One region of the Kineococcus sp. AC630 genome, then DNA from elsewhere that is predicted to be linked to it. Evidence: predicted binding sites of a transcription regulator. Region 1 holds the regulator's gene; each other region holds the start of a gene.
The links. The regulator HrcA, encoded in region 1, represses chaperone genes, less so after heat shock. The targets are predictions, from matches to a motif close to GNTNGCACTCGGNNNNNCCGAGTGCNANC.
Positions count from the first base shown of each region.

Region 2: groL (chaperonin GroEL) is a predicted target of HrcA. The motif match lies at 1,576-1,604, and genes of this name have one in related genera.
Region 3: groES (co-chaperone GroES) is a predicted target of HrcA. The motif match lies at 3,628-3,656, and genes of this name have one in related genera.

Region 1 is NZ_CEEDMJ010000009.1:29,289-39,721, reverse strand. It holds gene AC0I8G_RS11150 (heavy metal translocating P-type ATPase) at 1-1,858, opposite strand, end outside; gene AC0I8G_RS11145 (heavy-metal-associated domain-containing protein) at 1,896-2,081, opposite strand; gene AC0I8G_RS11140 (metal-sensitive transcriptional regulator) at 2,129-2,419, opposite strand; gene hemW (radical SAM family heme chaperone HemW) at 2,509-3,714, shown strand; gene AC0I8G_RS11130 (EVE domain-containing protein) at 3,757-4,206, shown strand; gene AC0I8G_RS11125 (LLM class F420-dependent oxidoreductase) at 4,265-5,305, shown strand; gene AC0I8G_RS11120 (DUF4870 domain-containing protein) at 5,331-5,744, opposite strand; gene AC0I8G_RS11115 (DUF3097 domain-containing protein) at 5,766-6,632, opposite strand; gene hrcA (heat-inducible transcriptional repressor HrcA) at 6,744-7,784, shown strand; gene dnaJ (molecular chaperone DnaJ) at 7,828-8,949, shown strand; gene AC0I8G_RS11100 (Gmad2 immunoglobulin-like domain-containing protein) at 9,004-10,155, opposite strand; gene AC0I8G_RS11095 (SigE family RNA polymerase sigma factor) at 10,152-10,433, opposite strand, start outside.
Region 2 is NZ_CEEDMJ010000012.1:102,059-112,491, forward strand. It holds gene groL (chaperonin GroEL) at 1-1,396, opposite strand, end outside; gene AC0I8G_RS14245 (cold-shock protein) at 1,717-1,920, opposite strand; gene AC0I8G_RS14250 (DUF3263 domain-containing protein) at 2,365-2,664, opposite strand; gene AC0I8G_RS14255 (uracil-DNA glycosylase) at 2,809-3,531, shown strand; gene AC0I8G_RS14260 (aldose epimerase family protein) at 3,560-4,621, shown strand; gene AC0I8G_RS14265 (LysR family transcriptional regulator) at 4,649-5,563, opposite strand; gene add (adenosine deaminase) at 5,630-6,655, shown strand; gene AC0I8G_RS14275 (NtaA/DmoA family FMN-dependent monooxygenase) at 6,652-8,037, shown strand; gene AC0I8G_RS14280 (purine-cytosine permease family protein) at 8,034-9,527, shown strand; gene AC0I8G_RS14285 (OsmC family protein) at 9,606-10,109, opposite strand; gene AC0I8G_RS14290 (DUF7711 family protein) at 10,166-10,433, shown strand, end outside.
Region 3 is NZ_CEEDMJ010000002.1:99,409-109,841, reverse strand. It holds gene AC0I8G_RS02460 (MerR family transcriptional regulator) at 1-732, opposite strand, end outside; gene AC0I8G_RS02455 (WhiB family transcriptional regulator) at 1,058-1,360, shown strand; gene groL (chaperonin GroEL) at 1,463-3,085, opposite strand; gene groES (co-chaperone GroES) at 3,189-3,485, opposite strand; gene AC0I8G_RS02440 (THUMP-like domain-containing protein) at 3,687-4,865, shown strand; gene AC0I8G_RS02435 (alpha/beta fold hydrolase) at 4,855-5,715, opposite strand; gene AC0I8G_RS02430 (CGNR zinc finger domain-containing protein) at 5,794-6,255, shown strand; gene rimI (ribosomal protein S18-alanine N-acetyltransferase) at 6,236-6,697, opposite strand; gene AC0I8G_RS02420 (hypothetical protein) at 6,727-7,083, shown strand; gene AC0I8G_RS02415 (squalene cyclase) at 7,107-8,063, shown strand; gene AC0I8G_RS02410 (MFS transporter) at 8,135-9,502, opposite strand; gene tsaB (tRNA (adenosine(37)-N6)-threonylcarbamoyltransferase complex dimerization subunit type 1 TsaB) at 9,566-10,231, opposite strand; gene AC0I8G_RS02400 (hypothetical protein) at 10,299-10,433, shown strand, end outside.

The sequences.
Region 1 (10,433 bases):
CGTTGACGCCGTCCCCGACGACCGCGACGACGTGCCCCTCGGCCTGCAACCGGGCGACGTGGGCGACCTTGTCCTCGGGAGCGACACCCGCGGTGACGTCGTCGATGCCGACGGCGGCGGCGACGGCCCGTGCCGTCCGCTCGTTGTCGCCCGTGAGCAGCACCGGGTGCAGGCCCAGCGACCGCAGACCGGCGACGGCCTCAGCGCTGGTCTCGCGCACGGTGTCCGCGACCGACAGCACGCCGAGGGCCCGGCCGGCGGAGGCGACCAGGACGGCCGTGCGTCCGGCGGACTCGGCCTGCTCCAGGGCGCCGGAGAGTTCCGTAGGCACGGGAACCCCCACCCAGTCGGGACGACCGGCGCGGACGGGCGAACCGTCGACGACGCCGGCGATCCCGGCCCCCGCCGCGGCGACCACGTCCCGCACGGAGGAGAGCGCGACCCGCGCCCGGGCCCCGGCGGCCAGCGCCCGGCCCACGGGGTGCTCCGAGGCGTCCTCCAGCGAACCAGCCGCGCGCAGCAGGTCCTCAGGGGACACCCCGGCCGCGGGCACGACGTCGACGAGGGTCATCCGGCCGCTCGTCACGGTGCCGGTCTTGTCGAGCACGACGGTGTCGATGCGCCGGGTGGACTCCAGGACCTCTGGGCCCTTCACGAGGATCCCCAGCTGGGCGCCGCGCCCGGTGCCGACCAGCAGCGCGGTCGGGGTCGCGAGCCCGAGCGCGCACGGACAGGCGATGACGAGGACCGCGACGGCCGTCGTCAGAGCCGCACCGGGGGAGGCCCCGGCCAGCAGCCAGCCGACGAGGGTCGCCACCGCCCCGACGAGGACGACGGGCACGAAGATCCCCGACACCTGGTCCGCGAGCCGTTGCGCCGCAGCCTTTCCCGACTGGGCCGCCTCGACGAGGCGACCGATCCGGGCGAGCTGGGTGTCGGCCCCGACGCGCGTGGCGCGCACGACGAGGCGGCCGCCGGCATTGACGGTGCCGCCGACGACGGCGTCGCCCGCGGTGACCTCGACGGGGACGGTCTCACCCGTGACGATGCTGAGGTCGATGGCGGAGGATCCCTCGAGCACCGTCCCGTCGGTCGCGACCGTCTCACCCGGGCGAACGACGAACCGGTTCCCGACCCGCAGTTCCGCGATCGGGACGCGACGTTCCCCGGTGTCGTCGAGGAGCCCGACGTCCTTGGCCCCCAACGCGAGCAGGGCCCGCAGCGCGGCGCCGGAACTGCGCCGGGCCCGGGCCTCCAGGTAGCGCCCGACGAGCACGAACACGGTGACGACCGAGGCGACCTCGAGGTAGAGCTCGTCACCGCCTGCGCCGAAGAGCGAGAACTCCATGTGCATCCCGGGCATCCCGGCGTCACCGAGGAACAGCGACACCAGCGACGTGGCGAACGCGGCGATCACACCCAGGCTGACGAGGGTGTCCATGGTCGCCGCACCGTGGCGGGCGTTCACGAACGCGGCGCGGTGGAACGGCCACGCACCCCAGACCGCCACCGGGGCGGTCAGGGTGAGGGCCAGCCACTGCCAGTTGGTGAACTGCAGGGCGGGGACCATCGAGAGCAGCAGGACGGGCAGCCCCAGCGCGGCGGAGACCAGGACCCGGCGCCGCAGGACCTCCGTCGCCGGATCCCCCTGGGAGACGACGGGTTCGCTCTCGGGGAGGGGGGTGGGCACGGTGGCGGTGTACCCCGTCGCCTCGACGACCTCGATCGCCGCCTCGACGGCGGTGCCGACGGGCAGCAGGACGTGCGCCTTCTCCGTCGCGTAGTTGACGCTCGCCTCGACGCCCGGCATCCGGTTGAGCTTCTTCTCGACGCGGTTCGCGCAGGACGCGCACGTCATGCCACCGATGAGCAGTTCGACCCGATCGCTCACGGGATCACTCCGCCAGCTCGTAACCCGCCTCGTCCACGGCGGCGGCGACCGCGGCCCGGTCGAGGGGGGAGGTGCTCGTCACGTGCACGGTGGAGTTCTCGCCGGGCACGAGGGTGATGCGTACGTCGGTGACACCGGGCAGGGTCGAGACCTCCTCGGTCACCGCCCGCACGCAGTGCTCGCACGTCATGCCGGACACGTCGAACTCGTTCACGGTTGCCTCACTCCCGACGTCACTCACGACTTCACCAACCGCGCGATGGCCGCGCTGGCTTCCTTGATCTTGGCGTCCGCGACCGGACCACCCTCGGCGGCGGCCTGCGCGACGCAGTGCCCGAGGTGGTCGTCGAGCAGCGACAGCGCGACGGCCTGCAGGGCCTTCGTCGCCGCCGAGACCTGCGTCAGGACGTCGATGCAGTAGACGTCCTCCTCGACCATGCGCTGCAGGCCACGGACCTGACCCTCGATCCGGCGCAGGCGCTTCAGGACCTCGTCCTTCTCACCGGCGTACCCGACTGCGTTCTCCATGACTCCTTGATACCCCCCTGGGGTTTCCCACGCAACCCCTACCCCCTAGGGGTACGACACGGCGGCGGTGGCGGGGTGACACTGGGGGCGTGCCGAGCACCCTCCCCGACGGCGAGCCCGTCCCGACCGACGGGTCGCTGCCCCCCGACGCCCGGCGCGGCGCGGCGGACCGCACCTTCGGCGTCTACCTGCACGTCCCGTTCTGCTCGGTGCGCTGCGGCTACTGCGACTTCAACACCTACACCGCCACCGAGCTCGGTGGTGGTGGCTCGCAGGCCGCGTACGCCGCGACCGCCGCGCAGGAGGTCCGCCTCGCCGCCCGCGTGCTCGGGGACGCCGTCCGCCCTGCCGAGACCGTCTTCTTCGGCGGCGGGACCCCGACGCTGCTCCCGGCCGCCGACCTCGAGCTGATGCTGGGCGCCGTCCGCGACGAGCTCGGCATCGCGCCCGGCGCCGAGGTGACCACCGAGGCGAACCCGGACTCGGTGACCCCCGAGGGCCTGCAGCGCCTCGCCGCCGCGGGTTTCACCCGGGTGTCCTTCGGGATGCAGTCCGCCGTCCCGCACGTCCTCGCCGTGCTGGAACGGACCCACGACCCGGCCCGCGTGCCGCTGGCCGTGCGCTGGGCCCGGGAGGCGGGACTGGAGGTCAGCCTCGACCTCATCTACGGCACGCCGGGGGAGTCGCTGGACGACCTGCGCGTCAGCCTCGACGCGGCGCTGTCCTGCGAACCCGACCACGTCTCGGCCTACGCCCTCATCGTCGAGCAGGGGACGAAGCTCGCCGGGCAGATGCGCCGCGGCGAGGTCCCGGAACCCTCCGACGACGACGAGGCCGACAAGTACGAGATCGTCGACGACACCCTCGCGGCCGCCGGCTTCTCCTGGTACGAGGTCAGCAACTGGGCGCGCGAGCCCCGGTTCGCCTGCCGGCACAACCTCGCCTACTGGCGCGGCGGTGACTGGTGGGGGATCGGCCCCGGAGCGCACAGCCACGTCGGGGGCCTGCGGTGGTGGAACGTCAAGCACCCCACGGCCTACGCCGGCCGCATCGGCGCCGGGGAGTCCCCGGCCCACGCCCGCGAGGTCCTGGCCGCCGAGGACCGCCGCGTCGAGGACGTGCTGCTGCGGTCCCGGCTGTCCGAGGGTTTCGACCCCGCCTGGTGGGGGGTGCGGACGGCGACCGCGCAGCTGCTCCTCGACGGCCTCCTCGAGCCGGCCCCCGGTGGTCGGGTCGCGCTGACCCGCCGCGGCCGGTTGCTGGCCGACGCGGTCGTGCGTCAGCTCCTGGCCTGAACCTGACAGGAGGTGTCACCTTCTCCGGTGAGACTGCCCGGCATGGAGAAGCTCCCAGAACGTGCCTGGCTCGGTGTCGTCAGCGCCGCCCACGTGCGGATCGGTGTCCGGCAGGGTTTCGCGCAGGTCCAGCACGGCAAGCGTTCCGGGCTGGACCGGTTGCGGCGCGGTGACGGTTTCGTCTACTACTCCCCGACCGAGGAGATGGGCGGCAGGGTCCCGCTCCGGGCGTTCACCGCGCTCGGCGTCGTCGCCGACGACGAGAGCTTCCAGGCGGAGCAGGTCATGGCGCCCGGCAGCTCGTTCCGGCCGTTCCGTCGTCTCGTCGACTACGAACCCGTGCAGCCGCTGGCGCTCGAAGAGGTCCGGGACCGACTGGCGCTGACCGCGTCCGCGAACTGGGGGTACCGGTTGCGTCGTGGCCTCGTGCCGCTGGACCCGCAGGACTTCGCCCTGCTCGCCGGACTCGTGCTCGGCCAGGTGCCTGCGTGAGCCGACCGCGCACCGGCGGGTCCCGCCGGGTCCTGCGCCGAGGTCTAGGGTCGGGCGGGTGGACCTCGGACTGAGCCTCGGCTACCTCACCGGTGAGATCGGCCCCGCCGCGGCGCAGGCGCTGTCGCTGGCGCGGGCGGCGGAAGAGGCCGGCTACGCCTCGGCCTGGGTCGCGGAGGCCTACGGCACCGACGCGGTCAGCGTCCTGGGCTGGTTGGCCGCGGGGACGTCGCGGATCGGGCTCGGCTCGGCCGTCCTGCAGATCCCGGCCCGCACCCCCGCGATGACCGCGATGAGCGCTTCGACCCTCGACGGGATCTCCGGGGGCCGGTTCCGCCTGGGGCTCGGCGTCTCGGGTCCGCAGGTGGCCGAGGGGTGGTACGGCCAGCCGTTCGCGAAACCCCTGGGGCGCACCCGCGAGTACGTCGACGTCGTGCGGCGGTTGCTCGCGCGTCAGACCTCCGAGTACGCCGGGGAACACCTCACGCTGCCGCTGCCCGGCGGCCCGGGGATCCCGCTGAAGCTCATGCAACCCCCGCCCCGCCCCGACCTCCCGATCCACCTCGCCGCCGTCGGCCCGCGCAACGTCGCCCTCGCCGGCGAGATCGCCGACGGGTGGTTGCCGCTGTTCCTCGTGCCGGAGAGTTCCTCCACGCAGTTCGACCAGTTGCGCTCCGGGTTCGCCCTGCGCACCCGGCCCGCCGAAGGTTTCGAGGTCACGGCGAGCGTCGCGCTGCTGCTCACCGACGCGACGGGGGAGGAGCGGACCCGGGCCGAACTCCCCGTCCGTCGCTACGTCGCCCTGTACCTGGGGGGCATGGGGTCGCGGGAGAAGAACTTCTACGCCGACCTCGGTCGTCGCCTCGGTTTCTCCGACGCCGTCGACGAGGTCCAGGAGCACTTCCTGGCCGGACGGCACCGGGAGGCCGCGGCCGCCGTCCCCGCGGGGTTCCTGGACGCCACCTGCCTGGTGGGTTCCGCGCAGCACGTGCGGAACCGGCTGGCGGACTACGCCGCCGCCGGGGTGAGCACCGTGTCGGTCATCCCCCTCGCCGGCGACCTCGAGGCCCGGACCGCGGACCTGCGCGCCATCGCCTGAACCCCGCCCAGCGCACCGGGAGGGGTCAGCGCACCAGGCGGAAGATCAGCGGGTACCGGTAGACCCGGCCGCCGTTCGCCGCGACGGCCGCGAGGATCGCGCAGACCAGGAAGACGACGGCCGGGACGACCATCAGGACGTAGGCCAGCCCGAAGGTGACCAGGGCCAGGACCGAGCAGACGACGCCGAGCACGAACTCGTAGACCACGAAGGAGATCGTCATGTTGAGGGCCTCGGCGCTGTGCCCGCGCACGAACCCGTTCCGGTCCTTGTAGACCAGGAAGATGATCAGCGGGCCGAGGAACGGCAACGAGACGAAGGACGCCGCGATCGCGGAGAGGTGGCCGAACATCCCCCACATCCGTTCGTCCGCGGGCGTCATCGGCGCGGGGGAGTACATCGGCGGCTGCTGCGGCGGCGGGTGCTGGGGGTTGCTCACCCTCCGATCCTGGCGCGTCGTTCAGCGGTCGTCCAGGTCGGCCGTCACGAAGTCCACCAGTTCCTCCACCCGCCCGAGCAGCGCGGGCTCCAGGTCGGCGAAGCTGCGGACGGTGCCGAGGATCCGCTTCCAGCCGTGCGCGACGTCGGCCTGGGTGGCGTGCGGCCAGCCGAGCTCGGCGAGGATCCCGTGCTTCCAGTCCTGCCCGCGCGGGATCGTCGGCCACCGCTGCCACCCCAGGCGTTGCGGGCGCACCGACTGCCAGACGTCGATGAAGGGGTGACCCAGCACCAGCACGTGCGGGCCCTTGGACACCTGCGCCACGATCCGGGACTCCTTCGACCCCGGCACCAGGTGGTCGACCAGGACCCCGATCCGGCGACCGCGCTGCGGGGCGAGGGAGCGGATCGCGGCGTCGAGGTCGTCGACCCCGTCGAGCATCTCGACGACGACCCCCTCGATCCGCAGGTCGTCGCCCCACACCTTCTCGACCAGCTCGGCGTCGTGCCGGCCCTCGACGAGGATCCGCGAGGCGCGCGCCGTCCGCGCGCCCACCCCGGCCACGGCCACCGAACCGCTGGCCGTGCGGGTGGCCCGCACGGGGGCCGCGGCCTTCGGTGCGACGAGACGCACGGGCTGCCCCTCGACCCAGAACCCCGGGCCCAGCGGGAAGGTCCGGGTGCGCCCGCGACCGTCCTCGAGGACGACGACGTGGACACCACCGCTCTTCTCCACCCGGACGACGGCTCCGACCCAGCCGGTCTCCACGTCCTCCACGACCAGGCCGTGCACGGCGGGTTCGTCGCGGTGCACGGGCTTCGGGTTCGTGCGGGCGTGCGGGTCGGAGGACAGCACGTCGCCGCCGTACCGGTCTTCGTAACGGGTCACGCGCGGAACGCTAACCAGACCCGTGTGGTCGACGGGGGAGGCGCGGCCGTGCGGTGACGGCCTAGACTTGGCACTCGCACGACACGAGTGCCAGTGGGGAGAGGGGACGGGATGAGCGACGACCGCAGGCTCGCGGTGCTCCGCGCCATCGTCGAGGACTACGTGTCCAGCCACGAACCCGTCGGCTCCAAGATGCTCGTCGAGCGTCACCAGCTCGGCGTCTCCCCGGCCACCATCCGCAACGACATGGCCGTGCTGGAGGAGGAGGGGTACATCACCCAGCCCCACACCAGCGCCGGACGCATCCCCACGGACAAGGGCTACCGCCTCTTCGTCGACCGCCTCGCCAACGTCAAGCCCATGACGCCGGCCGAGAAGCGGGCGATCCAGACCTTCCTCGAAGGGGCCGACGACGTCGACGACATCGTCGACCGCACCGTCCGGCTGCTGGCGCAGATCACCCGCCAGGCCGCCGTCGTGCAGTACCCCTCGCTCTCGCGCGCCGCCGTCCGCCACGTCGAGCTCGTCCCCGTCGGCGGGCGCAGCGCGCTGCTGGTGCTCATCACCGACTCCGGTCGCGTCGAGCAGCGCGTCCTCGACGTCCGCTCCGCCGCCGACCCGGAGTCCCTCGGCGTCCAGCTCGCCGCCCTGCGCACCCGCGTCAACGCCGGGGTCGTCGGCAAACGGCTGCGCGACGCCCGCGACGACCTCACCGACCTCGTCCAGCAGACCCCGCCCGGCGACCTCGCCGTCGCCGCGGAGGTCGCCGTCGCCCTGGGCGACTGCCTCACCGCAGGGCTGGAGGAACGCGTCGTCATCGCCGGGACCGCGAACCTCGTGAAGTCCGGCGCCGACCTCAGCACCTCCCTCGGCAGCGTCCTGGAGGCCCTCGAGGAGCACGTCGTCCTCCTGCGCCTCGTCCAGGAGCTGACCGAGGACGCCGACCGCGGCGGTCTCACCGTGCGGATCGGCGCCGAGAACCTGCACCTCGGTCTCGACGGCACCTCCGTCGTGACCAGCGGCTACGGCACGGGCCCGGACACCGTCGTCGCCCGCCTCGGCGTGCTCGGGCCGACCCGCATGGACTACCCGACGACGATGGCAGCGGTGCGTGCGGTGTCACGCTACGTCTCCCGCATCCTGTCCCAGTGAAGCTCGGCCCCGTGATGAAGACCGACAGGAGAACCACGACCTCGTGAGCGACTACTACGACGTCCTCGGCGTCTCCCGCGACGCCTCGGCGGAGGAGATCAAGCGCGCCTACCGCAAGCTCGCGCGCAAGCTCCACCCGGACGTGAACCCCGACGCGGGAGAGCAGTTCAAGGAGGTCTCGCAGGCCTACGAGACGCTCTCCAACCCCGACAAGCGCGCCTCCTACGACCGCGGCGGGTCCATGCCCGGCGGCGGCGGAGCCGGCTTCGGCCAGGGGTTCGGCTTCTCCGACATCATGGACGCGTTCTTCGGCCAGGGCGGCGGGGGCGGTCGGGCGGGAGCTCCCGCCAGCCGCACCCAACGCGGCCAGGACGCGCTCATCCGCGTCGACGTCGACCTCGCCGAGGCGGCGTTCGGCGGCGAACGCTCCATCCAGGTCGACACCGCCGTGCTGTGCACGACGTGCCAGGGCTCCTGCTGCCAGCCGGGGACCAGCCCCCAGACCTGCGACATCTGCCACGGCCAGGGCTCGGTGCAGCGCGTCGTCCGCTCGCTGCTCGGCCAGGTCATGACCAGCGCGCCCTGCCCCACCTGCCGCGGCTTCGGCACCGTGCTGCCCTCGCCGTGCCTGGAGTGCTCCGGTGAGGGCCGCATCCGCGCCCGCCGCCCGCTGACCATCCGCATCCCCGGTGGCGTCGACACGGGCACCCGCATCCAGCTCGCCTCGCAGGGCGAGGTCGGCACGGCCGGCGGTCCTCCCGGTGACCTCTACGTCGAGATCCACGAACGCCCGCACCCGGTCTTCACCCGCAACGGCGACGACCTCCTCTGCACCCTGCACGTGCCGATGACCGCGGCCGCGCTCGGCGCGAGCATCCCGCTGGAGACCCTCGACGGTGACGAGGAGGTCGAGGTCCGCCCCGGCACCCAGGCCGGCGAGGTCGTCACCCTCAAGCAGAAGGGCGCCGAGCACCTGCGGTCCCAGGGCCGCGGCGACCTGCTCGTCACCCTGGAGGTCACGACGCCGCGCGACCTCGACGACGAGCAGGAGGAGCTGATCCGCCGCCTGGCCGAACTGCGCGGCGAGGTCCGGCCGGCCGGCAAGCTCGGCCCCGCCCACCAGGGCGTCTTCTCCAAGCTGCGCGGCCGCTTCTCCGGTCGCTGACCCGCACCGTGATCTTGCTGGGAGACCCAGCAAGATCACGGAACGGGAGGAGGGTCAGGGGATGGTGACGGTCTTCGTGTCGCCGACGGGGCCGGAGCCCTCGCCGTCGGACTCGTCGGGGGCGAACACCGCCAGGGTGTAGGTCCCCGCCGGCACCGCCGCCGTGAACGAGAACTCCGCGAAGGTGCCGTTCGCGCCGGCCTGCACCGAGTCGCGGGCCACCTCGGCGCCGGCGGAGTTCGTCAACGTGTAGAGCAGCGTCCCCTCGAAACCCGTCCCGACGCCCTTCACCGTGACCGAACCGGCGCTCGGGGACACCGAGGTGATCCACGCCGGGGCCTGCACGTCGGCCTGCGGCGCCCGTGACAGCGACGCCGGGACGCTCGTCCCGAACAGGGACTGCCCCGCCTTCCCGCCGACCCGGAGCTCGACCGGCTGGTCGTCGCCCGCCGCCGCCGTCACCGTGTAGACGAGCTGCTGCAACGCCAGGGTCGCGTCACCGGTGGAGCCCGACGCCGCGGAGGCCGCCACGTCCACCACGAGCTTCCCGCCCGCCTCGCTCACCGTCGCGGTCGCGTCCTTCGCCCACGGGCTCGAGTAGTCCGGGTCGGTGGGGGAGCCGGACAGCATGGCGCGCAACGCGTTGGTCGCGTCGTTCGCGCCCGACCCGGCCTTCACGTACTCGCGGTACAGCTTCGCCGGCTGCCCGCCCAGCCAGTACACCGGCACCGACGTCGCACCGGTGGGCAGCGTGCCCCCCGTCCCGCCCGCCGTGGAGGTCGCCGGGGCCGAGGTGACCGACGTGGCCGCCGGGGTGCCCCCCGAGCCGGCGGGCTGCGAGGACATCGGGGTCGAGTCCGTCGCCGGCGTGCTCGACGAGGTGGAGGGGGTCGATGAGGTCGGCGAGGTCGACGAGGACGCCGTGCTGGCCACCGTCGTCACGTTGTCGCTCCCGCGCTGGGTCAGCGCGTAGCCGCCGCCACCGACGACGACGACGGCCGCGACCCCCGCCGCCACCAGCCCGCCACGGGTGCGGGAACGACGACGGTTGGCTCGGCTGGTCATGCGGATCTCCTCGAGACGGTCGGTCGGCTGCACCCCGGCCGCACGGGCGGCGAGGGCGTCCTGCAGCTGCCTGGCGGTGGGACTGAGTTCGTCGTGGCCGGCGGGATCCGGCAGCGGCCCCAGCGGGGTCTCCTCGTTCACTGCTGCTCCTCGCTCGACATGGCCGTGCGCAACGCGGACAACCCGCGGTGCGCGTGGGTCTTGACCGCACCCCGGCTGATGCCGAGCGCGGCCGCGATGTCTTCCTCGGACATCTCGCCCTGGTACCGCAGCACCAGGACCTCCCGTTGCCGGGTCGGCAACCCGTCCAGCGCGCCGAGCACCATCCGGTGCTCCGCGGCCCGCACGGCCTGCTCCTCCGGACCCGCAGGCTCCGGGTCCGGCAGGGGACGCTTGCGGTCGGTGACGACCCGGTGCCG
Region 2 (10,433 bases), on a different contig from region 1:
TCTCCGCCACGACGCCGCCCTCGAGGCCGGCGTTGATGGCGATCTGCTTCAGCGGAGCCTCGATCGCGACCTTGACGATGTTCGCCCCGGTCGCCTCGTCACCGACGAGCTCGAGCTTCTCGAAGGCCAGCACGCCGGCCTGGATGAGGGCGACGCCACCACCGGCGACGATGCCCTCTTCGACGGCAGCCTTCGCGTTGCGGACGGCGTCCTCGATGCGGTGCTTGCGTTCCTTGAGCTCGACCTCGGTCGCCGCGCCGGCCTTGATGACGGCCACGCCGCCGGCCAGCTTGGCGAGACGCTCCTGCAGCTTCTCGCGGTCGTAGTCGGAGTCGCTGCGGTCGATCTCGGCGCGGATCTGGCCCACGCGACCGGCGATGGCGTCGGCGTCGCCGGCACCTTCGACGATGGTGGTCTCGTCCTTGGTGACGACGACCTTGCGGGCGCGGCCCAGCAGGTCGAGGTCAGCGGTGTCGAGCTTGAGGCCGACCTCCTCGGAGATGACCTGGCCACCGGTGAGGATGGCGATGTCGCCGAGCATGGCCTTGCGGCGGTCGCCGAAGCCCGGGGCCTTGACGGCGACGGACTTGAAGGTGCCGCGGATCTTGTTCACGACCAGGGTCGCGAGGGCTTCGCCCTCGACGTCCTCGGCCACGATCACGAGCGGCTTGCCCGACTGCATGACCTTCTCCAGCAGCGGGAGCAGGTCCTTCACGGTGGAGATCTTGGAGTTGAGGATGAGGATGTAGGGGTCCTCGAGCTCGGTCTCCTGACGCTCCGCGTCGGTGACGAAGTAGGGCGAGATGTAGCCCTTGTCGAAGCGCATGCCCTCGGTGAGCTCGAGCTCGAGCCCGAAGGTGTTGCTCTCCTCGACGGTGATGACACCTTCCTTGCCGACCTTGTCGAGCGCCTCGGCGATGAGCTCGCCGATCGAGGCGTCACCGGCGGAGATCCCGGCCGTGGCCGCGATCTGCTCCTTGGTGGTGACTTCCTTGGCGGCGGCGACGAGCTGCTCGGTGACAGCCTCGACGGCCTTCTCGATGCCGCGCTTGAGGCCCATCGGGTTCGCACCCGCGGCCACGTTGCGCAGACCCTCGCGGACGAGCGCCTGGGCGAGGACGGTCGCCGTCGTGGTGCCGTCGCCGGCCACGTCGTCCGTCTTCTTGGCGACTTCCTTGACGAGCTCGGCGCCGATCTTCTCGTACGGGTCCTCGAGCTCGATCTCCTTGGCGATGCTGACACCGTCGTTGGTGATCGTGGGGGCGCCCCACTTCTTCTCAAGGACGACGTTGCGGCCCTTGGGGCCGAGCGTCACCTTGACCGCGTCGGCGAGCTGGTTCATCCCGCGCTCGAGACCACGACGGGCCTCTTCGTCGAAGGCGATGATCTTGCTCATGCCTGGTTTTCCTCCCAGAAGACGGGCGGTGGGCGGTCGGTCGGGTGCCCGCGACGGACGGCCGACCTGAACCGGGGTCACGTCCCCCAGCGCCTGTCGACCTCACCGGACCGGCCAGGGAGCTTCGCTCCCGGGTCGAGTGCAGTTGTCACTCTCGACTCGAGAGTGCCAACGCCAATGTTGGCACTCTCACCCCCCGAGTGCAAACCCCCGAGGCCTCGGACGGCACGGCGACCGCGGGCGGGCTGGTGCCCGGCCTCCGGGAGGACCGGGGGCCGGGCACGGTCACGCCGGGGACGCCGCGCCGGGTCAGCGCCGGGTCAGACGGCGCGGACGCTCTCGGCCTGGGGACCCTTCTGGCCCTGCCCGACCTCGAACTCGACGCGCTGACCCTCCTCGAGGGAGCGGTAGCCGTCGGCCACGATCGCGGAGTAGTGCACGAACACGTCCGCCCCACCGTCGTCGACGGTGATGAAGCCGAAGCCCTTCTCGGAGTTGAACCACTTCACGGTGCCCTGAGCCATTGCCTTCTCCTGGTGGTGCAGCGAGCGGAAGAACGGCGCCGGCGGGCACCGGAGCCGGGTCTCACGCTGCCCGCGGCGACGAGAGCCGAGGGCGACGCCCGACGTGCGTCCCCCGAGAGGACGTGTTCGTCGAACTGATCGACCGGGGCTCAGGTTAGTGCGGGGAGGGGCTGGTGGGACAGGGTTCGAGGAACCTCGTCTTCACGAAACGGTCACGTCGCCCTCACCGCGGCAGACCCCCGAGAGGCGTCGCTCAGAGCACCCGGCCGGCGACGTCCAGCAGCGGACCGGCCACGGACCGGACCGCGACCGCGAGACCGCCGACGACGAGGGCCGCGACCAGCAGCCAGACCAGGACGAGCACGGCGACACCGACCGGCCCCCGACGGGTCCGGTGGGCCCCGCGTCGGGCGAGGAGGTGGGGCGAGTGCCCGCGACGAGCGCTCAGGGCTGCACGCCGAGACGGCGGGCCGACCGGGCGCGCTGCCGGCTGGTGCGCATCCGGCGCAGCCGCTTGACCAGCATCGGGTCGTGGGCAAGGGCGGCCGGGGAGTCGATGAGGGCGTTGAGCAGCTGGTAGTAGCGCGTGGGCGAGAGGTCGAAGAGCTCGCGAACGGCCTGTTCCTTGGCGCCGGCGTACTTCCACCACTGCCGTTCGAAGGCCAGGATCTCGGCGTCGCGGCGACTCAGCCCGTCGGGCAGCCCCCCGGGCTGCTCCTCGAGGGACGGGACGTCTCGCTCGATGCGCGCCGATGCGTCGTTCCGCTCCACGTCATGACCCCTCTCACCACGGCCTCCGGAACCGGGGGCCGGGCAGGAGTCTAAGAGCGCATCACACCCGTGTCGTTCACCTCGGCGGGCGCGTCCGGGCTCGGTACCGTCCCGTGCGTGACTCCCGCCGCAGCGCCCCCACCCGCCCCTCGCTTCCCGCGCACGGACGACGATCCGGCCGGACTCGGCCTCGACGACCTCGACCCGGGCTGGGCCCGTGCCCTGGCGGGGGTCCGCGACGACCTGGTGCGGCTCTCCAGTGCGCTGGCCGCCGAACCCGCGCCGTGGCTGCCCGCCCCCGAGAACGTGCTGCGGGCGTTCCGGGAGCCCTTCGACGGCGTCCGGGTGCTCCTGGTCGGGCAGGACCCCTACCCCACCCCCGGACACCCGATCGGGCTGAGCTTCGCCGTCGAGCCGCACGTCCGGCCCCTGCCGCGCAGCCTGGTCAACATCCACAGGGAACTCCTCGCCGACACCGGCGTGCAGGCGCCCGCGCACGGCGACCTCTCCTCCTGGTCGCGGGCCGGGGTCCTGTTGCTGAACCGGGTGCTGACGGTGCGCGCGGGCGAGTCCGGGTCGCACCGCAGGCTCGGCTGGCAGGCCGTCACCGACGCGGCCGTCCGGGCCCTGGCCGACCGGGGTGGACCGCTCGTGGCCCTGCTCTGGGGTCGCGACGCGCAGACGGTCGCTCCCCTGCTGGGCGGGGTGCCGGTCGTCACCGGGGTGCACCCCAGCCCGTTGTCGGCCTCGCGGGGGTTCTTCGGTTCCGCTCCGTTCAGCCGGGTCGACGAACTCCTGCGGGCCGAGGGGGGCGACGGGATCGACTGGCGGCTGACCTGAACCCCGGGGCGTGCGGCAGGATCGCGCCATGACCGCGACGTTGCACAGCACCCCCTTCGGCCGGACGCGACGTGGAGAACCCGTCGAGCGGTGGGAGCTGCGCCTGCCCTCCGGGGCGAGCGCCGCCGTCCTGACCCGCGGCGCGACCCTGCAGCAGGTCCGCGTCCCCGACGCCTCCGGCCGGATCGGCGACGTCGTCGTCGCCCTGCCCGACCTCGCGGCCTACGAGGCCGCCGACGGCTACCCCGGCGCCGTCGTCGGACGCGTCGCGAACCGCATCGCCGGCGGACGCTTCCGGGTCGACGGGGTGTCCTTCGCGGTCCCCGCCAACGACGGCGCGAACGCCCTGCACGGGGGTTCGGAGGGTTTCGACCAGCGCGTGTGGACCGCCACCGAGGTCTCGGTGGACGGGGTTGCCGGGGTGCGGATGTCGTTGCGCAGCAACGACGGCGACATGGGTTTCCCGGGCGCGCTGGACACCTCGGTCACCTACTCCCTGCGCGAGGACGGGGGTTCGGTGACGTTGCGCCTGGACTACGTGGCGACCGCGGACGCCGCCACCCCGGTGAACCTCACGAACCACGCCTACTTCGCCCTCGACGGCGCGGGCCCCGTCGAGGACCACGTCGTGCGGCTGTCCGCGTCGCGCTACCTGCCGATCGACGCGAACCTCGTCCCGACCGGTGAACTCGCCCCCGTCGAGGGCACCCCGTTCGACTTCTCCAGCCCGACCCGCATCGGCGAGCACCTCCGCGACGCGGACGAGCAGCTCCTCACCGCCGGCGGCTACGACCACTGCATGGTGCTGGACGGCCCCGGCTCCCTGCGGCCGGTGGCCACCGTCTCCGGCCCGCGCAGCGGACGTTCGCTCGAGGTCCGCACCGACCTGCCGGGCCTGCAGTTCTACACGGGGAACTTCCTGACCGGCGCGTGGCGGACGATCGAGGGCCGGCCCGTGCGGCAGGGCGACGCCCTCTGCCTGGAGACGCAGCTGCTGCCCGACGCGGTGAACCAGCCGCTGCTCGGGGATTCCGTGCTGCGCCCGGGTGCGGAGTTCACGACGACCACCGAGTACTCCTTCTCCGTGTGATCACCGCCACCGCGGACCGGTGACCCCCTAGAACGAGGCCAGCAGGTCCGCCACCGCCGGCCGTTCGTCGTCGGCGAGCGCCAGCAGCACGAGACGCAGCGGGTCCAGCCCCCGCAACGGCACGAAGGCGATGTCGTCGGAGCGGTGGCCGGCGGCGACGACCTCCGCGGTGATGGCCATCGCCCGTCCGGAGGCGACGAGGGCGAGCATCTCCTCGACGTTCTGGGCGGGCGGACCCACGACCCGGGGGACCGCGCCGGAGGGGCGGGGCTCGACGAGCCACACCTCCCGGTCGTACCCCGCGTCGACGATGGGCTCGTCGTCGAGGTCGGCGATGTCGATCGAGGTCTCACCGGCCAGCCGGTGCCCGGCCGCGAACACCGCCACCCGCTGGGTGTCGGCGACGTTCACCGCACGCACCCGCGCGTCCAGCACCTCGTCCGGGCCGGCGTTGAGGAAGACCACGTCGACCCGGCCGTCGGCGAGGCTCGCGACCTCCTGCCCCCAGGGGACGTGGCGCAGCACGACGTCGAGGTCCGGGCTCTCCTGGGAGGCCTGCACCAGCCGGGTCGAGACCCAGCGCGGGGTCGAGGTGCCGATGCCGACGGCCAGCCGTTCGCGTTCGCCCTCCTCCGCGATGCGCCGCGCGCGCACCAGCGCCCGGTCCAGGAGTTCGGTGATCCGCGTCGCGTCGGCGACCAGCGCCTGCCCGGCGGGGGTCAGCGCGGACCCCTCGCGGGCCACGCCCCGCGCGTCGCGGAGCACCAGCCGGCCCCCGACGAGCTGCTCCGTGCGCGCGATCGCCTGACTCAGCGCGGGCTGGGAGACCTGCAGCGAGACAGCCGCTCCGGTGAAGCTGCGTTCCCGGGACACGGCGAGCAGGTAGCGCAACGAGCGCACGTCGAGCTCGCCGCCGCTGCGTCCTGCACCACGCTGATCCACGGGATGGATGCTCTCAGAAGGAACGCTTGTGCGACACGTGGCACGTTCGCGCCTACGTTGAGCAGGGTGCGTTCCCTGACCGCCCTGCCCAAGGTGCACGTGCACGCCCACCTCGACGGGTCCTACCCGCGCGAGGCCGTGCTGGCCCTCGCCCGCCGCCGTGGTGCCCCGCTCGACCTGCCCGTGCGGGGCGGTCCCGCCGCCACCGGGGAGGGCTGGTCGGACGTCTGGGCGTTCTTCGAGGCCTACGGCCGGGTGCCCGCCCTGGTGGCGGACCTCGACGACCTCGCCGGCCTGTGCCGCGCGCTCGTCGCCCAGGAGGCGGCCGAGGGCGTGGTCTACCTCGAACCCGCGATCGAACCCCAGCTCTACGCCCCCCGGCTGGGGAGCCTGCGCGAGGTGACCCGGGTCGTCGTCGACGCCCTCGGCGAGGCCGGACGGGAGCACAGCGTGGAGGTCGGTTCGATCCTGACGCTGAACACCGACCAGGACGAGCCGATCGCCGCCGAGCTCGCCGCGGTCGCCGCCGAGTTCGCCGGCCGCGGGGTGACCGCGTTCGGGACGGCCGGGTTCGAGGAACCCTCGGGCCTGCAGCGCTTCACCGGGGCGGCCGCGACGGCCCGGGCGGCGGGTCTGCCGGTCGTCGCGCACGCCGGGCAGACGGGCGGCTGGGAGTGCGTCGCGGAAGCGATCGACGTCCTGGGCGCCACCCGCATCTCCCACGGCGTCCGCTCGGTCGAGAACCCGGCCTTCGTGCGCCGACTCGCCGACGAGGGCATCGTCCTCGACGTCGCCCCCGTCTCCAACGTGGCGCTCGGCATCGTCCCCACGCTCGCCGCGCACCCCGCCCCGGTCCTGCACGCCGCGGGCGTGGGGGTCACCCTGAACGCCGACGACCAGCTCTGGTTCGGTCGCGGCGTCAGCGACCAGTACGCCGTGGCGCGCGAGGTCTGGAAGCTGAGCGACACCGAGCTGGCGGCCCTGGCCGGGCACGGTCTGCGGATCGAGGGCATGAGCCCGGCGACCCGGCACCGGCTCGGCGCGGGTCTCCTCGACTGGCTGGAGCGCAGCCCGGCGGGCGTCCCCACGTGAGGCACCCGCACCACCTGCTCCTGAGCGCCTTCGAGATCAACGGTCCCAACCTCACCAGCCAGGGGTTGTGGGCCCACCCGGAGCAGCACACCGACCGCTACCTCGACCTCGCGCACTGGACGTCGCTGGCCCGGCTCCTGGAGGACGGGGGTTTCGACCTGCTCTTCCTGGCCGACTCCCCCGGCTACCCCGTGCTCGAGGGCCGCACCCCGGCCGTGACCTTCGAGCAGGGGGTCGAGATGCCGACCAACGACCCCCTGCTGCTGGTCCCGGCGATGGCCGCGGTGACGAGCCGGCTCGGGTTCGCGGTGACGTCCTCGACGAGCCTGGAGGGCCCCTACCCGAACGCCCGGCGGTTCGCGACGCTGGACCACCTCACCCGTGGGCGCATCGGCTGGAACGTCGTGACGACGTCGGCGGGGGTGGTCAGCGCGCTGCACGGACGCGAACCGCTGCCCCGCCACGACGAGCGCTACGACATCGCCGACGAGCACCTCGACCTCAGCTACCGGTTGTTCGAGGGCAGCTGGGAGGACGCCGCCGTGCTGCACGACAAGGCGACGCGGCGCTACGCCGACGCGCGTCGCGTCCACGAGGTCCACCACCACGGCCGCTACTTCCGCTCCGACGGCTACTTCAAGGTCGAGCCCTCCCCGCAGCGCACCCCCGTCCTCTTCCAGGCCGGTGCCAGCGAACGCGGTCGGGAGTTCGCGGCCACCCACGCCGAGGTGGTGTTCCTGCAGGGCCGCGACGCCGGGACGCTGCGCCGCCAGGTCCTCGACCTGCACGCCCGGGCCGCCCGGCACGGACGCGGCCCGGGGTCGCTGCGCACCCTCGTCGGACTCACGGTCGTGCTGGGACGCGACCGGGACCACGCCCGCTCCCGCCTCGAGGAGTACCTGTCCTGGGTCGACCCGGAGGCCGCCCGCGCCTACTACGCCTCGATGACCGGCATCGACCTCGCCGCCCTCGACCCCCGCGGGAACTTCTCCGACGTCCGCACCGAGGGCGGGCGGACCCAGGTGGAGCGCTACCGGGGTGAGACGGTGGCCGACGCACGCGCCGACTTCCTGCGCTTCGGGATGCGGGAGTTCGTGTTCACCGGCACGGCGGGCGACGTGGCCGACGCCATGGAGGCGCTGGTGCGGGAGACGGGGATCGACGGGTTCAACCTCACCCCGTTCGTCGTACCGGGCTCCTACGCGGAGTTCTGCGAGCAGGTCGTCCCCGAACTGCGTCGGCGGGGCACGCTGGCGCCACCACCCGGTCGCGACGCCCCAGGCCGTACGCTGCGGGAGGTGGTCTTCGGTCCGGGCCGCACGAGGCTGCCCGCCGACCACCCCGCGGCCCGGTACCGCCATCCTCCCGAGGAGTCGACGTGAGCGAGATCCCCGCCACCCCCGAGACGAGGGTGGGCGGTGTCGACGTCGAACTGAACGGCATCAACACCGTCGCCGAGTCCGAACGCCACGGCAGGCCACGCGACCTGTTCTGGCCGTGGTTCGCCGCCAACGTGTCCGTCCTGGGGGTCAGCTACGGCTCGTTCGTCCTGGGTTTCGGGATCTCGTTCTGGCAGGCCACGGCCGTCTCGATCGCCGGGGTGTTCCTGTCCTACGTGATCGTCGGCCTCGTCGCGATCGCCGGGAAGCGCGGTTCGGCGCCCACGATGACGTTGTCCCGCGCGGCCTTCGGGGTCGACGGGAACCGCCTGCCCTCGTTGGTGTCCTGGCTGCTGACGCTGGGCTGGGAGACGTCGCTGGCGGCCGTCGCGGTGCTCGCGACGGCGACCGTGCTGGACCGCCTCGGAGCAGGTGGGGGCACGGGCACGAAACTCGTCGCCCTCGTGATCGTCGTCGGGCTGATCGTGCTCGGCGGAACCCTCGGGTTCAAGGTCATCATGCGGATGCAGCGCTGGATCACGGTCGTCACCGCGGTGCTGACGGTCCTCTACATCGTCTTCGCGGCCGACTCCATCGACCTGGACGCCGTGAACGCCCTCCCGGCCGGGGACGCCGCGGCGGTCGTCGGGGCGTTCATCCTCGTGATGACGGGTTTCGGTCTCGGGTGGGCCAACGCCGCGGCGGACTACTCCCGCTACCTCCCGCGCGAGGCCTCCAGCGGCGGGGTCGTGTTCTGGACGACGCTGGGTTCCTCGCTCGGCCCGGGCGTGCTCCTCGTGTTCGGCGCGCTCGTCGCCGGGTCGTCGAAGGACCTCAGCGGCCGGATCGCGGCGGACCCCGTGGGGGCGCTCACGGACATCCTGCCGACGTGGTTCCTCGTCCCGTTCGTCGTCGTCGCCGTCCTCGGCCTCGTCGGCGGAGCGGTCATGGACATCTACTCCTCCGGCCTGGCGCTGTTGAACGTCGGACTCCGGGTCCCCCGGCCCGTGGCGGTCCTGATCGACGCCTGCCTGATGATCGCCGGGGCCGTCTACATCGCGTTCTTCTCGCAGGACTTCCTGACGCCGTTCCAGGGGTTCCTGATCACCCTCGGCGTCCCGATCGCCGCCTGGGCGGGGATCTTCCTCGCCGACCTCTCGCTGCGCCGCGGTGACTACGCGGAGGCGGAACTCCTCGACTCCCGCGGGCGCTACGGCTCGGTGCGCGGCCTGTCGGTGATCACCATGGTCGTCGCGACCCTCATCGGTTGGGGTCTGGTCTCGAGCTCGGTGTCGTGGCTGTCCTGGCAGGGCTACCTCCTCGCCCCCCTCGACCTGGCCCACCGGGTGCCGCCAGCCGGTGGCGAGGACGGCTACTGGGACAGCAACTGGGCCTACGCCGGCCTCGGCGTGGTCATCGCCTTCGTCCTCGGCTTCGCCGCCGTCGTCCTGGGCGGGCGCCGCGCCGTCGCCCTCCAGGAGGAGCGCGCCTGACGCTCGTCGCGGGGGGATCGTTGACTCCACGGTCCCGCAGAGTGGGACCGTGGAGTCAACGATCCCTCCCGGCAGAGCTCAGCCGCGCTGGACGGAGACCTTGGGCGGGGTCTGCAGGGTCTGGGCGATGACGCAGTAGCGCTCGGCCAGCGAGATCATCTTGGCCTCGGTCGCCTCGTCGGCGTCGGAGGTGAACGTGAAGGTCAGGGTGACGTCGGTGATGCCCACGGGCACCTCGCGCGAGACGCCGAGCGTGCCGCGGGCGTCCCAGTGCGCCTCGGCGGTCACCGACGCGTTGCGCAGCTCCACGCCCATGGCGGTGGCCACGCTGCGCAGGGTCACGCCGGCGCAGGCCGCGACGGCCTCGCAGAGCATGTCGGCGGAGCACGCCTCGGTCCCGTCGCCCCCGGCGGCGGGGTGCAGCCCGGCGCGGGTGGTGCCCGCGAACCCGTCGACCGACACGCCGATGGACTGCCCGTCCAGCACCGCCACGGCCTTCGCGGGAACCAGCGCCTTGGCCGGGTCCTCGCGGTAGGCGTCCTTCAACGGCTTCTGCAGGGCCCTCAGTTCGGTCGAATCCACCGGGCGAGCTTAGGCCCCCGCGGGGCCGGCCCCGCAACACCCGCGAAGATGCTGCCGTGAAGTGGACCACTGCCGTCAGCAAGCTCGCCGACGTCGCCCAGGGGTGCGAGCACGCGAACTCGTTGCCCGCCGAGCTGCACCTCTTCCGCGCCGAGGAGGCGTGGGTCTTCGGCGCCCTGCTCGGGCCGCAGCAGGACAGCGAGGACCCGGCGTTCGTCCGGGTCGCCGTCGTCGTCGACCTCCCCGAGGACGAGTGCGCGCTCTTCAGCCGACCGCAGGCCGGTGAGTTCTGGCTCAACGCGTCCGGACTGGCGAAGAGCCCCG
Region 3 (10,433 bases), on a different contig from region 1:
CACGCTGCGCGCACCGGCGCCGGCCTCGGCCAGGGCGGCGGCCGCGGCGAGCAGCACGGGACCGCGGGCCACCTGGGCGGCCGGGTCGTGCAGCGCGGCCAGCAGGACCGCGCGGTCCCCGGTCGCGACGGGCAGCGCGGCCAGCGCCCGGGCGACGGCCGCGTGCATGGCCGCGTCGCGGGTGACGAGCGCGGGACGCAGGACGGCGTCCCAGGCCGGTGCGACCCCCCGGCTGCGGATCTCCTCGGCGAAGCGGTCGGCGAGGCTGCTGACGGCCCAGTCCACGGCGTCGGTGGGTCGTCCGTGGTGCCCGGGCAGGCTCTCGGCGTCCTCGGACTCGTCGGGCCCGGAGAGCGCGGAGAGCGCGGGCGCCTCGTCCGCTGCGGTGACCTCGAGGGCCGGGTCGAGCCCGGAACCGGGGCCGGCGATGGCCACCGCGTCGGTCACGGCGGCCTCGATGACCGCCGCCGGGATCGTCGAGACGCTCGCCAGCGCGAAACCCCCGTCGGCGACGGCGGTGGTCGCGGCCAGCTGCGCCGCCTCGGACGGCGCGACGCCCTCCAGGGTCAGCCGGCGCATCACGACGAGGCGGGCCAGGTCGGAGGAGGAGTAGCGGCGGTGCGCACCCGCGGTGTGCTCGGAGGGGCCGAGGCCGTACCGGCGGTCCCAGGTCCGCAGCGTGGCCGGGGCCACCCCGAGGCGGCGCGCGACGGCGGCCACCGTCAACGTCATGCGCGGGGCCGGAGGCACGGCAGCTCCCTCGGAGGGTGCGGCGGGGGACATGGCTGCAGTGTCCCAACGTCGGGGGCCGTTCGCCACTCGCCCCGTTGGTCAGGGTTGTTCAGCCTTGTTCACGGCGTTCGGGTGGCGGAGGCACCGGGGATCTGCACCTTGTTCAGCACGTTGGGCAGAGGTTGTTCACCCCCGCGCCACGTCCCGGTCACCCCCGCACGGGCAGATTGGTTGAACAAGTTCCGACCAGGGGCTTGAACAACTTCTGACGCGGTTGTACGTTCATGACCAGTCAGCAAGATCCCTCCCGAACCAGGAGCGCACCATGGCCGAGATCTCCCGCCTCCCCGGACCCGTCGCCGACGTCTGGGAGTGGCAGCTCGACGGAGCCTGCCGCGAGGCCGACCCGAACCTGTTCTTCCACCCCGAGGGCGAGCGTGGCCCGGCCCGTCGCAACCGCGACGCCGCGGCCCAGGCCGTGTGCGGTGGCTGCCCCGTCCTGGAGATGTGCCGCAAGCACGCGCTGAAGGTCCGTGAGCCCTACGGCGTGTGGGGTGGCCTCACCGAGGACGACCGCGAAGCCGTCTACGCCACCGAACGCCGTCGCGGACTGCGCATCGCCAGCTGACCCCTGTTCCACCCGTGCGCGGTGTGGTGCGGCGTGCGGAGAACGTGAAAGGGCCCGGCCCCCCGAGGGGGAGCCGGGCCCTTCGTCGTTCAGGGAGAGCGGTCAGTGGCCGTGGCCGTGACCGTGGCCGCCGCCGTTGACGGCGAGGTCCTCTTCCTTCTTGTCCACGACGAGGGTGTCGGTGGTCAGGACCATCGACGCGATCGACGCGGCGTTGCGCAGCGCCGAGCGGGTGACCTTGACCGGGTCGAGGACGCCGGTCGCGAGCAGGTCGACGTACTCGCCGGTCTGGGCGTTGAGGCCGTGACCGGCCTCGAGCGCACGGACCTTCTCGACGACGACGTAGCCCTCGAGGCCCGCGTTCTCGGCGATCCAGCGCAGCGGCTCGGAGGCCGCCTTGCGGACGAGGGCGACACCGGTGGCCTCGTCACCGACGAGACCGAGGTTGTCCTCGAGCACGGACACCGCGTGGACGAGAGCGGAACCGCCGCCGGCGACGATCCCCTCCTCGATCGCGGCGCGCGTCGCGGAGACGGCGTCCTCGATGCGGTGCTTCTTCTCCTTGAGCTCGACCTCGGTGTGCGCGCCGACCTTGATGACGACGACACCGCCGGAGAGCTTCGCCAGACGCTCCTGGAGCTTCTCGCGGTCCCAGTCGGAGTCGGTGCGCTCGACCTCGGCCTTGATCTGGGCGACGCGACCCGAGATGTCCTCGGATGTACCGGCACCGTCGACGATGGTGGTGTCGTCCTTGGTGACGGTGATGCGGCGGGCGGTGCCCAGCGCGTCGAGGTCGATCTGGTCGAGCTTGAGGCCGACCTCCTCGGCGACGACCTGCGCGCCGGTGAGGGTGGCGATGTCCTGCAGGATCGCCTTGCGGCGGTCCCCGAAGCCGGGGGCCTTCACCGCGACGGCGTTGAAGGTGCCGCGGATCTTGTTGACGACGAGGGTCGACAGCGCTTCGCCGTCGACGTCCTCGGCGATGATCAGCAGCGGCTTGGAGGCCTTGAGGACCTTCTCGAGCAGCGGCAGCAGGTCCTGGACCGTGGAGATCTTGCCCTGGTGCACGAGCACGTAGGCGTCCTCGAGGATCGCTTCCTGACGCTCGGCGTCGGTCACGAAGTACGGGGAGATGTAGCCCTTGTCGAACTGCATGCCCTCGGTGAAGTCCAGCTCCAGCGCGGTCGTGGAGGACTCCTCGACCGTGATGACGCCGTCCTTGCCGACCTTGTCGAACGCGTCGGCCAGCAGCTCGCCGACGCTCGCGTCCTGGGCGGAGATCGTCGCGACGTGCGCGATGTCACCCTTGCCGTCGACCTCGCGGGCCATCGACAGGAGCTTCTCGCTCACCGCGTCGACGGCCTTGTCGATGCCGCGCTTGAGGCCCGAGGGGGCCGCACCGGCGGCGACGTTGCGCAGACCTTCGTGCACGAGGGCCTGGGCGAGCACGGTCGCGGTGGTGGTGCCGTCACCGGCGACGTCGTTCGTCTTGGTGGCGACCTCCTTCGCGAGCTGGGCGCCGAGGTTCTCGTAGGGGTCGTCGAGCTCGATCTCGCGGGCGATGGTGACGCCGTCGTTCGTGATCGTCGGCGCACCCCACTTCTTGTCGATCACGACGTTGCGGCCCTTGGGCCCCAGGGTGACCTTGACGGCGTTGGCGAGCGCGTCGACGCCACGCTCCAGCGCCTTGCGGGCGGTGTCGTCGAACAGCAGCTGCTTGGCCATGTGTGCGGACCTTTCCGTTCAGTGGCGAGCTTCGGGGCGGGAACAGGAGACGCCCCGGGCACCCGGAGTGCGGGCGCCCGGGGCGTCTGGACCTGTCAGTCGCTTACTTGGCGACCTTGGCGAGCACGTCGCGCGCCGAGAGGATCAGCAGCTCGTCGCCGCCGTACTTGACCTCGGTGCCGCCGTACTTGGAGTAGATGACCTTGTCGCCGACGGCGACGTCGATCGGCACGCGGTTGCCGTTGTCGTCGACGCGGCCCGGACCCACAGCCAGGACTTCGCCCTCCTGGGGCTTCTCCTTGGCGGTGTCCGGGATGACGAGACCGGATGCGGTCGTCTGCTCCGCGTCGAGCGGCTTGACGACGATGCGGTCCTCGAGCGGAGTGATGGAGACCGACACTGGTGCGGCCCTCCCCTTCTGCTTCAGCGAACTGGCACGGACGGTCGGTTCGGGGAGCGGACGACCGTCGTCGCGGGTGCCGGACGGCCGCTGCCCCGGTTGGCACTCTCCAGGGGGGAGTGCCACCGACGCTGCGCGAGACGCTAGCACTCAGGGCGGGCGAGTGCCAGATCCGGTGCCCCTCCTGGCAGCATCGACCGGGTGAACGTTTCCGACGTCGACGCCCTGACCTCCCCGCAGGGACGGGCCCTGCTGGCCGAGCTGGCGGGGACGGCCGGCGAGGACCCCGTCGCGCTGGCCGCCCGGTTGCGCCGCGCGGGGCACGATCCCGCCCTCGCCGCGCTCGCCACGACGCAGTCGCGACTGCGCGCGAAGGCCGCCACGAAGTTCGGGCCCCGCGCGGACGGGCTGCTCTTCACGGCGGCCGGTGCCGAGCAGGCCACCCGCGCCGTGGTGGCGGCCGAGCACGCCCGCCGCTTCGCCGCCGCCGGGGTGCACCGGGTCGCGGACCTGGGCTGCGGGATCGGCGCGGACTCGCTGGCGTTCCTGGACGCCGGGCTCGACGTCCTGCCCGTCGACGCCGACCCCACGACGGTCGCGGTGGCGGCGCACAACCTGGGGCGCGAGGTCCGCTGCGCGGACGTCACGGCCGGGGTTGTCGACGAGCTCGGCCCCGGGGACGGCGCCTGGTTCGACCCGGCGCGGCGGACCTCCGGGGGGCGGCGCCTCTTCGACCCGGAGGCGACCTCTCCCCCGCTCTCCTTCGTCCTCGCTACGGCCGCCCGGGTCCCGGCGACCGGCGCGAAGCTCGCCCCCGGTCTGCCGCACGAACTGGTCCCGGCCGGCGCCGAGGCGCAGTGGACGTCGGTCGACGGGGAGGTCGTCGAGTGCGCGCTGTGGTGCGGACCGCTGGCCCGGCCGGGTCTCGTGCGCAGCGCCCGTGTCGTGCGGGGTGCCACCGCCCACGAGATCGACGACGCCGACCTCCCGGTGGCCCCGGTCGGAGCGGTCGGTGAGTTCCTGCACGAACCCGACGGGGCGGTGATCCGTTCGGGGTTGGTGGCGAAGGTCGCGGCCGACCTGGACGGGCGACTGGTCGACGAGACGATCGCCTACGTGAGCACGGACTCGTCCCGGACCTCCCCGTTCACCCGGGCGTTCCGGGTGCTGGAGGTCATGCCGTTCGGGCTGAAGCCCCTGCGCGCCCGGCTGCGCGAACTCGACGTCGGAACCCTGACCGTGAAGAAGCGCGGGACGGCCGTCGACCCGGACCAGTTCCGCAGGCAGCTGGCGCTCAAGGGCTCGCGCACCGCGACCATCGTGCTGACCCGGATCGCGGGGAAGCAGAGCGTGCTGGTGGTGGAACCCGTCACCCCGTGACGCGGGCGAGGAACTCCCGCACGTGGTCGGTGACCTCGTCGAGGGCGCTCTCGAGCAGGAAGTGCCCGCCGTCGACCAGTCGGACCTCTCCGCCGACCGCCTCGGCCAGCGCCGTGGCCCCGGCCGGCCCGAAGATCTCGTCGTCGCGCCCCCACACGGCCAGCAGCGGGATCCCCCGGGTGCGCAGGAGTTCCTGGACGGGTCGGTAGAGCGGGACGTTGCTCGCGTAGTCGGCGAACAGCGCCAACTGCACCCGGTCGTTGCCGGGACGGGCCAGCGCGGCCGCGTCGTGGTGCCAGGTGTCCGGGCTCACCACGCTCGGGTCGGGAACCCCGTGGGTGTACTGCCAGCGGATCGCGTCGACGCCCAGCGCCGGGCGCAGCGCCTCCTCCGTCTCGGCCGTCCGGAGTTCGCCGTGCGCCCAGATCGGCGCCCAGAACTCCGGGACGAAACCCGCCTCGTGACCGTTGCCGTTCTGGCTGACGACGGCCGTGACGGCGTCCGGGCGCTCCAGCAGCAGGCGCCAGCCGACGGGGGCGCCGTAGTCCTGGACGTAGACCGCGAACCGCGCGACGCCGAGCCGGTCCAGCAGGCGGCCGGTGAGGTCCGCGAGCGCGGCGAAGGAGTAGTCGAACTCCTCGACCGCGGGGGCGTCGGAGAGCCCGAACCCGAGCAGGTCGGGGGCGATGACCCGGTACCGGTCGGCCAGGCGGGGGATCAGCTCGCGGAACATGAACGAGCTCGTCGGGTAGCCGTGCAGCAGCACGACCACGGGCGCGTCGGGAGCGCCCGCCTCCCGGTAGAAGAGCTGGAACCCGTCGACCTCGGCGTAGCGGTGGTGCGTGGTCATCGTCTAACCTCTCTAGTGGTCTGGAGCGGTTAGAGTCGCCCGGTACTGCTAACCTGTCAAGTCGACGAGGAGGGTTAGATGACCGATCCGGACGAGGAACTGCTGCTCGGCCTGCTCAACAGCACCCCGGTGCTCGACGGCCGGCCGCAGGACCTGCTCACCGCGGACGCGGGCGAACGACCCGCCCTGGTGCGGGCTCGGGACCTGCTGCAGTCGGTGGTCCGCGGCGACGGGGACGCGTCCCTGCTGCAGGAACTGCTGGTCGGCGTCACCTGGACGGCCTCCGTGGGCCCCCGGGGCGTCGAGCGCGTCCTGTGGACGGCCGACGCGAACCCGTCGGTGGTGCGCGCCGTCCTGGCCTGGGACGCCCTCGAACGCGAGCGCCCGGGACGGCTGCGGCCCTGCGCGAACTCCGAGTGCCGGCTGTTCTTCGTCGACCGCTCCCGGGCCGGGACGGGACGTTGGTGCTCGATGGCGGTGTGCGGCAACCGGATGAAGGCCCGCCGCCACCACTCCCGGGTCAGTTCCCAGGACGCCTGACGTCGGCCCGCAGGATCAGCGCGTCGACGTCGTCGGGCTGGTAGTAGCGGGCCCGGCGGGCGATCTGGACGAAACCCTCGCTGAGGTAGAGGTTCTGCGCCGGGGTGTTGTCGGCGCGGACCTCCAGCAGCAGGTGGGTCGCGCCCCGGGCGACGACCTCCTCGCGCAGGGCCCGCAGCAGCGTCCGGCCGGTTCCCCGGCCCTGCTGGTCGCGGGCGACGCCGATGGTCTGCACGTCGGCGTCGGCACCGGTCACCACGACCCCGCCGTAGCCGACGACGCGCCCGTCCTGCAGGGCGACGAGGAAGCTCCGGTTCGGCCGCGCCAGCTCACCCCAGAACGACTCCAGCGACCAGGCCGTCGAGCCGAAGAGGTCCTGTTCGAGGGCGTGGACGTCGGCGACGTGCCACCAGCGCATCTCGTGCAGTTCGACGGTTCCCACCGGGTCAGGGTAGGTGGTTGGATCCCGGGGTGTCCTCGGTGCGGAGATCGGTCCTGGCGCTCAACGCGATGGGTGCTGCCGCGGCCGCGGGCTTCGCCGTGCGGGGTGTGCTGCGGCCGGAGTACGTGCAGCCGAACAGGTCAGCCGACCCGCTGGCATCGTTCTGGGCCGCGTCCTCGGCCGTCCGCACCGCGGCCGTCGCCGTCCCCCTGCTGGTGTCGTTGGCCCGCGGTGACCGGTCCATCCCGACCCTGCTGGCGATCGCCGGTGCGGTGCAGCTCGGTGATTCCCTGCTGGGGATCCAGCGGCGCAACCCCGGGATGGCGCTGGCCCCCGCCGTGATGGGCGCCCTCCACCTCGCCACCGCGCGTCGCCTCGCCGGCTGAGCCCCGCTGACTAGCCTGGGCGCATGGTGCTGCCGCAGGCGACGCTGGACTGGCTGCTCGACTCCGACCCCGCCCTGCGCTGGCAGGTCGAACGCGACCTGCTCGGCGCCCCGCCGCAGGTCTGGGAGACCACCCGCGACCGCGTCCCGACCGAGGGTTTCGGCGCACGCCTGCTGGCCGCGCAGGACGCCGACGGGCAGTGGGCCGGCGGGGCGTACTTCCCGGCGGACGCGAGCCCCGCGGAGGATGGACAACCCTGGACGGCCACGACGTGGGCGCTCAACGACCTGCGCGAGTGGGGGGTGGACGCCTCGGCGCTGACCGGCACCGCCGACGCCCTCGCCGAGAACTCCCGCTGGGAGTACGACGGTCTGCCCTACTGGGGTGGCGAGGTCGACTGCTGCGTCAACGCGTGGACGCTGGCCAACGGGACGTGGCTCGGAGCGGACGTCTCAGGGATCGCGCGGTGGTTCGTGGACCACCGGCTGCCCGACGGCGGCTGGAACTGCGCGTGGGTGGACGGTTCCACCCGCTCCTCGTTCCACTCCACGCTGAACTCCCTCAAGGGGTTGCTGGCCCACGAACGGGCCACCGGGGGGTTGGGGGAACTCCGGGCGGCCCGCCACGCCGGGGAGGAGTACCTGCTGGAGCGCCGTCTGCTGCACCGGCTCTCGACCGGGGAACGCGTCGGACCCTGGGTGAGCCGCTTCGCCTTCCCGCTGCGCTGGGAGTACAACGCCCTCAACGCCCTCGACCACTTCCGGGCCGCGAACCTGCACGACGGGGGCGCCCCCGATCCGCGGCTGGCCGAGGCCGTCGAGGTCGTGCGCGCCGACCGCCGGGAGGACGGGACGTGGTTGCTGGAGCACCGCCACCCCGGGCGGTCGTGGTTCGAGGTCGACGGCGAGGTCGGAGAACCTTCGCGCTGGCTCACGTTCCTCGGGACCCGGGTGCTGCAGTGGTGGGACGCGCGTCACTGACGCGGCCCGGGAAGGGGAACGTTCGGCGGCTCCCGGAGCGGTCCGGGCCGCCGAACGTTCCCCTCCTCCGGTCAGGCCTTGCGGTCCGCACGCTCCCCACGCACGTCCACCAGCAACCGGTCGGAACTCGTGCGGAACCGCTTGGTACCCAGCATCATCGCCGCGGCCAGGAACGGCAGGACGCCCAGCGCGGCGATCCCCAGCGCGTCGGAGTCGGTGGCGCTGGCGATCCCCTCCCGCAGGTTCGGGGCCACGAAGCCGCCGAGGTTGCCCAGGGAGTTGATGAGCCCGATGCCGGCCGCGGCGGCCGGTCCGGTGAGGAACGCCGTCGGGAAGGACCAGGTGATGGGGCCGATGCTGAGGAACGACGACACCGCGATGGTGATGAAGAGGATGCCCAGCAGTGCGTACCCGTTGGCTCCGGCCCACGCGGAACCGAAGACGAAGATCCCGGTGCTGACGAACAGCAGCGCGCCCCAGACCCGGCGGCGGGCCACGGTCACCGCGTTCTTGCCGGTGAGGTAGCAGGCGAAGATGCCGACGGTCCACGGGATCGCGGCGATCAGCCCGACCTGCCAGCCGACGTCGCGGCCCACCAGGCTGGACACCTGGTCCGGCAGGTTGAACGTCACCCCGTACACCGCGATCTGCAGGCAGAAGTAGATGACGGTGAAGTACCAGACCCGGCCGTTGCGCATGGCCGCCCACACCCCGCTGGGTCCGTCGCTGCGGCGCAGCTCGTCCTCCCCGGCCATCGCCTCGCGCAGGGCGGTCTTCTGCGGCGCGGAGAGGAACGTCGCCTTCTCGGGGGAGTCCACCAGGAGGAAGATCGCGGCCACGCCGGCGACCACGGCCAACAGGCCCTCGACGGCGAACATCAACTGCCACCCGGTGACGCCGCCGGCCGAGGCGTTCCCCACGTCGATGAGGAGCCCCGACAGCGGGGAACCGATGATCTGCGAGAACGGCTGGGCCAGGTAGAAGATCGCGAACAGCCGCACCCGGTCCCGGTTCGGGAACCACTCCGAGAGGTACATGATGATGCCGGGGAACAGACCGGCCTCGGTGACCCCGAGCAGGAAGCGCAGCACGATGAACGACTTCTCGCCCTGCACGAAGCCGAAGCACGCTGAGACGATGCCCCAGGTGATCGCGATGCGGGCCAGCCACAGCTTCGCCCCGAAGCGCTGCAGGGCGAGGTTGCTGGGGATCTCGAAGATCGCGTAGCCGATGAAGAACACCCCGGCGCCGAACGCGTACGCCGCGGCGGAGATCCCGCGGTCCAGCTCGAGGCCCTTCGTCGCGAACCCCACGTTGGTGCGGTCCAGGAACGCGACCACGTAGAGGATCACGATCATCGGCATCAGCCGTCTGGTCGCCCGACTGACGGCCGAGGCGAGCACGGTTCCGGACGGTGCGGCCGGCGTCGTCGCTGACATGGAGACCTCCTCGTCGAGACTTCCCGCTGTATCGATCGACAGGTTACGCCGAGTCGTGCTCCGTCACGCCGTGACGCGCTTGCGCGCTCCCGGCTCCACGGCGTCGGGGCGTCGCAGGTACAGCGGTTCGGGGGCCAGCAGTTCCCACGTCGCCCGGCCGGCGAGGGTGTCGACGACCAGGTGCGCCAGCGCACCACCGTCGGCGTCGAACGGAGCCCGGGCAGGACCGAGGGAGTCGGGGTAGAGGCGGGTGCCGGCGCCCACGACGGGCACGTCGGGGGTCAGCGACGCCGGGGCGACGACGTCGGGACCGGCGGTCCGCCGCACCCCCTCGGCCGTGGCGAGGTAGCGCGCGGTGTGGACCTCGCGGCGGCGGGCGTCGGTGGCGACGAGGAACTCCCCGCTCAGCCCCTCGGCGACGGCCTGCGCGGCCAGCACGTCGAGCGAGCAGACCCCGTGGACCCGGGCCCCCCAGGCCAGGGCCAGCGTGCGCGCCGTCGCCAGCCCGACCCTCAGCCCGGTGTAGGGGCCGGGACCGACCCCCACCGCGACGTCGGTGACCTCGGTCCGCTCCCGGCCGGCCTCCTCGAGGACGGCGGCGATCGTGGGGACGAGCACCTCGTTGTGGTGGCGCGCGTCCCCCGCGCGGGCGGCGGCCAGGACCCGGTCGCCGTCGTGGACGGCGACCGCCACCCCGGCGGTGGCCGTGTCGATCGCGAGCAGGAGCACGCGAGCAGGGTAGCCGGGTCACTACAGTGGCCGCTCGGTCGGGAACGCAGCAGCAGCAGGGGGTTTCGTGGTCGACGGTCCGCCGCGGTTGTCCGTCCCGCGTTCGGCGTGGCGGGTGCTCGTCCTCGTCGTCGGCCTCGCCGTCCTGCTCGGCGCGCAGCTGCGCGACACCAACGACTGGTTCCCGCTCGGTTCGCTGTCG